2 regions of the Pseudomonas sp. 5Vm1k genome follow, and region 1 is predicted to be linked to the other one. Evidence: predicted binding sites of a transcription regulator. Region 1 holds the regulator's gene; the other holds the start of a gene.
What was found. Region 1 encodes FliA, which starts transcription of late flagellar genes. Its sites were predicted from a motif close to CTAAAGTTTNNNNNNNNNNNGCCGNTAA; they were not measured.
Positions count from the first base shown of each region.

Region 2: a site for FliA is predicted at 1,649-1,676, ahead of ACWIKB_RS02085 (methyl-accepting chemotaxis protein). Genes of this name have one in related genera too.

Region 1 is NZ_JBSPCZ010000005.1:131,497-134,906, forward strand. It holds gene flhF (flagellar biosynthesis protein FlhF) at 1-265, shown strand, start outside; gene fleN (flagellar synthesis regulator FleN) at 382-1,212, shown strand; gene fliA (RNA polymerase sigma factor FliA) at 1,209-1,949, shown strand; gene ACWIKB_RS11980 (chemotaxis response regulator CheY) at 2,118-2,489, shown strand; gene ACWIKB_RS11985 (protein phosphatase CheZ) at 2,512-3,300, shown strand; gene ACWIKB_RS11990 (chemotaxis protein CheA) at 3,354-3,410, shown strand, end outside.
Region 2 is NZ_JBSPCZ010000001.1:457,191-460,600, reverse strand. It holds gene ACWIKB_RS02095 (NorM family multidrug efflux MATE transporter) at 1-519, opposite strand, end outside; gene ACWIKB_RS02090 (LysR substrate-binding domain-containing protein) at 690-1,610, shown strand; gene ACWIKB_RS02085 (methyl-accepting chemotaxis protein) at 1,785-3,410, shown strand, end outside.

The DNA of each region.
Region 1 (3,410 bases):
GCGGTGCGGGCTGGCCGGCTGCATCCTGACTAAACTGGATGAAACGGCGAGTCTGGGCGAGGTGTTAAGCCTGGCCATCAGTCATGAATTGCCGGTGGCTTACCTCACCGATGGCCCGCGGATTCCAGATGATTTGCATCTGCCACGGCGTCACCAGTTGGTCAGTCGCGCGGTCAGCGTGCAAATGCAGGAAGAACCCAGCGAAGAAGCCATGGCTGACATGTTCGCTGATATTTACCACAGCCCGACCAAGCAGGTTGGCTGAGGTACTAATGAACAGTTTTTGTACCTACATCGATGGTCTGCCATGCATTGTTCAGTTGATGAACGCGCAGCCAGTAATGTGGCCTCCGTCTATGCAAGACAAGGTAAAGAAATAACATGGGCAGCATGCATCCCGTACAGGTGATCGCGGTGACCGGCGGCAAAGGTGGCGTCGGGAAGACTAACGTGTCAGTGAACTTGTCCCTGGCTCTAGCTGAGCTCGGCCGGCGCGTCATGCTGCTGGATGCCGATCTGGGGCTGGCGAACGTCGACGTTCTGCTGGGACTGACTCCCAAACGTACCCTGGCCGACGTTATCGAAGGCCGCTGCGAGCTGCGCGACGTTCTGTTGCAGGGCCCCGGCGGTATTCGTATCGTCCCGGCCGCGTCCGGCACCCAGAGCATGGTTCATCTGAGCCCGGCCCAACACGCCGGCCTGATCCAGGCTTTCAGCGATATCGGCGACAACCTCGACGTATTGGTGATCGACACCGCTGCGGGTATTGGTGACTCGGTAGTCAGTTTTGTCCGCGCCGCCCAGGAAGTGTTGCTGGTGGTCTGCGACGAGCCGACCTCCATCACTGACGCCTATGCCCTGATCAAGTTGCTGAACCGCGATTACGGCATGAACCGCTTCCGCGTCCTGGCCAACATGGCCCAGAGCCCGCAAGAAGGTCGCAACCTGTTCGCCAAGTTGACCAAGGTCACAGACCGCTTCCTCGACGTCGCCTTACAATACGTCGGCGCCGTGCCTTATGACGAAAGCGTGCGCAAGGCCGTGCAGAAGCAACGCGCCGTCTACGAAGCCTTTCCACGCTCCAAGTGCGCCCTGGCGTTCAAGGCGATTGCGCAGAAGGTCGACACCTGGCCGCTGCCGGCGAACCCGCGCGGGCACCTGGAATTTTTCGTCGAGCGTCTCGTGCAACAGACCGCAGGACCCGTCCTATGACAGCCAGTGGCTACAACCTCTACAAGAAATCGGCACGTGATGCGCAATACGAGCTGATCGAGCGTTACGCGCCACTGGTCAAACGCATTGCTTACCACTTGCTGGCGCGTTTGCCGGCCAGTGTCCAGGTGGAAGACCTGATCCAGGCCGGGATGATTGGCCTGCTTGAAGTGTCGACCAAATACGACGCCAGCAAAGGCGCGAGTTTCGAAACGTACGCGGGCATTCGAATCCGTGGCGCGATGCTCGATGAAGTACGCAAGGGGGACTGGGCACCACGTTCGGTCCACCGCAATACCCGCATGGTCAGCGACGCAATTCGCTCGATTGAAGCTAAAACCGGCCGTGATGCTAAAGATCACGAGGTTGCGGCCGAACTCCAATTGAGTCTCGACGATTATTACGGGATTTTGAACGATACCTTGGGCAGCCGCCTGTTCAGTTTCGACGACCTTTTGCAGGACGGCGAACACGAAGGGCTGCACGAGGATGGCGCCAGTGCTCATCTGGAGCCGTCACGCGATCTGGAAGATGAACGCTTCCAGGCTGCATTGGCGGACGCGATTGCCAATTTGCCGGAGCGTGAGCGACTGGTGTTGGCGCTGTACTACGACGAAGAGCTGAACCTCAAGGAAATCGGTGAAGTCCTTGGCGTCAGTGAATCGCGTGTCAGCCAGTTACACAGCCAGTGCGCGGCCCGTTTGCGGGGGCGTTTGGGGGAGTGGCGAGCGCGCTGAAGGCAGTGTGGGGACACTGCGAACGAGGCTGGTGTGGTGTTGAACTGCAGCGGTCTCGATCTGTTGTGCTCCAGACAGTCATTTGAGTGCTTTGCCGGATTGATTGAAATGGCGCGTCCAGGTGCTGGGCGCGTTTAAGACTGCTTGGAGGTCGAATTGGACAAGAACATGAAAATCCTCATCGTTGATGACTTCTCAACGATGCGGCGGATCATTAAAAACCTGTTGCGTGACCTTGGGTTCACCAACACGGTCGAGGCTGACGATGGCACTACTGCCATTCCGGTTCTCAACAGCGGCAGCATCGACTTTCTGGTAACAGACTGGAACATGCCTGGCATGACCGGTATCGACCTGCTGCGCCACGTGCGCGCCGATGAAAAACTCAAGCACTTGCCAGTGCTGATGGTGACCGCTGAAGCCAAGCGCGAACAGATCATCGAAGCGGCCCAGGCCGGTGTTAACGGCTATGTGGTCAAACCCTTCACGGCCCAGGCGTTGAAAGAAAAAATCGAGAAGATTTTCGAACGCATCGGTTGAGCAACTGCGCCACGGGGGAGCTATGGAGCATAACGAATCTTCACAGGGCGATTTTGAATCGACCCTGAAAAAACATGCGGTCGAATTGGTCGAAAGCCTTGAAAAAGGCAGGTTCGGCGACGCTGTGCAACTGATCCATGAGCTCAACCAGACCCGTGACCGCGGCCTGTACCAGGAAGTGGGCAAGCTCACTCGTGAGCTGCATAGCGCGATCGTCAATTTCCAGATTGACCCAAACATGCCGCAAGCCGAGGAAGTCTCGCAGATCACGGACGCCACCGAGCGTCTGGGTTATGTGGTCAAGCTCACCGAGGCCGCTGCCAACCGCACCATGGACCTGGTGGAAAACGCCACACCGCTGGTCAATGGCCTGAGCCAGGAAGCCCAGGCGTTGAGCACCGACTGGGGACGGTTCATGCGTCGCGAAGTCGGGGCTGAAGAGTTTCGCGAGCTGGCGCGGCGGGTCGACGGTTTCCTGACACGCAGCAGCGAAGACAATCGCACGGTGTCGAGCAACCTGAACGACATTCTGCTGGCTCAGGATTACCAGGACCTCACCGGTCAAGTGATCAAGCGCGTGACCCAATTGGTCACCGAAGTTGAAAGCAACCTGCTCAAGCTCGTGCTCATGGCCAGTCAGGTAGACCGCTTTGCGGGTATCGAACATGACCGTGAAGCGATGCTGGCTGAAAAAGATCCGCAAAAACATCTCTCGCAGGGTGAAGGTCCGCAGATTCATGCCGATAAAAGAGAAGATGTTGTGTCCGGTCAGGACGATGTGGACGATTTGTTATCCAGCCTGGGATTTTAGAGTTTTAGAATTTTAGGTTTTTTAGGTTTTTAGACCTTAGGAGCACCCCCTTAATGAGCTTCGGCGCCGATGAAGAGATCCTTCAGGATTTCCTGGTTGAGGCCGGCGAG
Region 2 (3,410 bases), on a different contig from region 1:
AACGAAGTTGGCCACAGTGCCGCCCAGGCTGATGACCATCACCGGCGTGGCTCGGCCGATGGCGCTGGTGAAACCGCGCAGGGCCATGAAGCTCAGATAACCGGGCAGGGCGAACGGCAGGAACGTCAAGAACAGCCCGGCAGAGTGGACGTTGGTTTCGGTCTGGCCAAACATCAGCAACACCGGTTTGAGGTTCCACAGCAGCAACCCCGCCACCAGCGCCATCAGCCAGGCCAGCCACAGTCCGGCTTGGGTCAGCCGCGCCGCGCCGACGATATCGCCCGCGCCCTGACGGATCGCCACCAACGTGCCGACCGCCGCAATCACACCGATGCAGAAAATCGACACGAACGAGTAAGTCGCCGCGCCCAGACCGCCGCCGGCCAGCGCCTCGGGACTCAGGCGCGCCATCATCAAGGTGTCGGTGAGGACCATCAACATGTGCGCCAACTGCGAGGCAATCAACGGCCCCGCCAGCCGCAGGATGGCCCAGAGTTCGGTACGTGCTGGATGCTGCATGGTCATCACGCTCCCTTATGAAATGAACTGGAAAGGCTCGATTCTCGGCGCTTGGCGGGGTTTGCACAAAGGGATAAAAAGGATGGGTGGCATGATTAAAACTCATCCAGCGGACTTTCTGATAAGTTTGCCCAATCCCGCTGCCCCATCCCACGATAGGAGCTTTCTGCATGTCTCGTCGGCTTCCTCCCTTGTATGCCCTGCGCGCATTCGAAGCGGCGGCGCGGCACAGTTCGTTTACCCGGGCGGCCGAAGAACTGTCGATTACCCAAAGTGCGGTCAGTCGGCATATTCGTACGCTCGAAGAGCATTTCGCCTGTCGGCTGTTTCACCGCAGTGGGCGCAACCTGCAATTGACCGAGTCGGCGCGGCTGATCCTGCCCGGCATCCGCGAAGGCTTCACCGCGCTGGAGCGTGCCTGCAACACCTTGCGCGCCGAAGACGACATCCTGCGTATGAAAGCCCCGTCGACCCTGACCATGCGTTGGCTGCTGGCGCGGCTTAGCCGCTTTCGGCACTTGCAGCCGGGCAACGAGGTGCAACTGACCAGCGCCTGGATGGACATCGATACGGTGGACTTCAACCACGAACCGTTCGACTGCGCCGTCATCCTCAGTAACGGGCGCTTTCCACCGGATTGGGAGGCGACTCTCCTGTTTCCCGAAGAGCTGATTCCCGTGGGCGCGCCGAATCTTCTGAAGGATCAGCCGTGGGACGTTGCGCGCCTGGCCAGCACCGAGTTGCTGCACCCGACCCCGGACCGCCGCGATTGGCGCAGTTGGCTGGAACGCATGGGTTTGACCGATCAGGTGTCGCTCAAGGGCGGGCAGGTGTTCGATACCCTGGAGCTGGGCATGATCGCGGCCGCCCGAGGTTACGGCGTGTCGATGGGGGATTTGCTGATGGTGGCCGAGGACGTGGCGCAAGGTCGCCTGAGTTTGCCGTGGCCGACCGCCGTCGCCAGCGGTGAGCATTATTACTTGGTGTGGCCGAAAACCCGCCCCGGTGGCGAACGTTTGCGCCGGCTCAGCGATTTCCTGCAAGGGGAAGTCCGGGCCATGGAATTGCCGGATGTTGAACGCTTGAGCTGAAACGATATAGTGGCGATGCGCTATAACCTGGCTAATAACTCAAGTATTGAGTTTTGCCGCCGAAAATCTGCAGGTGGAACCTTCGTGCAGGTTTCGCGTTGTTCCCATTATTCGAAATTTTGCTGAGCGTAGAGCCGGATCAAGGAGGATCCGGTCGCTCGGCCAGGAGCTGTCATGTCTCAACCCCGTGCCCGGATTGCCTCACAGCTTGGTCTTGCGCTCGCCGTGATTCTGGCGATTGTCATCAGCGGCAGCACTGTGTTCGCCCTGCGCTCGCTGGACACCGCCAACCTCGCCACCCGCGAAGAGCACCTGGCCAGTGAGGCGCGGTTGCTGGCGGATCAGCTCAGTACGTTCCACGGCACGTTGCGCGAAAGCACCCAGCGCCTGAGTGGTCTGTTCGAGAAGCGCTTCAGCGCGGGCATCAGCGTGCATCCGGACGAGCCGGTGACGGTGGCGGGCGTGCAGACCCCGGGCCTGCACCTGGGCAGCGAAGTGTTGAACAACAACTTCAAGGAAGTCGACGAGTTCAAGCAAATGACCGCCGGCGTGGCCACGTTGTTTGTGCGCAGCGGCGAAGACTTTGTTCGTGTCAGCACGTCCCTGAGCAAACAGGACGGTACCCGGGCCATCGGCACTTTGCTGGACCACGCTCACCCAGCCTATGCACGCTTGATCGCGGGGCAGAGCTACGTCGGTCGCGCCTTGTTGTTCGAACGTTCCTACATGACTCAGTACACCCCCGTAAGGGACTCGGGCGGTAAGGTGATTGCCGTACTGTTCGTAGGATTCGATTACACCGACGCGCAGAACGCGCAGTTCGAGAACTTGAAACGCTTCCGCATCGGCAAGACCGGCTCTTTGGCGTTGCTGGATGAGCAGGGCAAATGGCTGGTGCCGATTGCTGGCGTGCAAGCACTGGATAAAGCCGCCCCGACCATCACTGCTTTGGCGAAGACACCGGGTAAAGGCGAGTTCTGGAGCGACAAATCGGAAGACTTCTACAGCCTGGCCGTGCCCTTTGAAGGCGGGCCTTGGTCGGTGGTAGCGAGCATGCCGAAAGCGGAAATCAGCGCCGTGACCTGGAGCGTCGGCATTCAACTGGCCATCGGCAGTCTGTTGGCGATGTTGATCGCGGTGGGTTCGGCGGTCTGGTTGCTGCGCAGCAAACTGGCGCCGTTGGGCGACCTGGTGCGTCAGGCCGAAGCCTTGGGCGCCGGTGATTTGAGCGTGCGCCTGAACGTGTCGAGCAATGATGAAATCGGTCAGTTGGCCCGCGCCTTTAATCAGATGAGCCAAGCGCTGTCGACCATGGTCGAGCACATCCGCAAGGCTTCGGTAGAGGTCAACAGCCGTGCCCAAGCCTTGTCTGGTTTGTCCGGCGGTGCTTATGAAGGGATGGAGCAGCAGTCTGGCGAAATCACCAGCATGGCTGGCGCCGTGGAAGAATTCAGCGCCACGTCCCTGAACATCGCCGACAACATGAGCAATACCCAGCGCATGGCGCAGGAAAACGCACAGCAAACTCAGATCGGTCGTACATCGATGCAGGAAGCGTCCTCCTCCCTGGAGCAAATTGCCGGTGCGCTGAACAGCACAGCGACGGTGATCAACACCCTTGGCCAGCGCTCCCAGGAAATCGGCGGCATTGTCGGGGTGATTACCGCGATTGCCGATCAGACCAACCTGCTGGCGCTCAACGCCGCCATCGAAGCCGCCCGTGCCGGCGAGCAGGGCCGTGGTTTTGCGGTGGTGGCCGATGAGGTGCGCAACCTGGCTTCGCGTACTCGTGAGGCGACC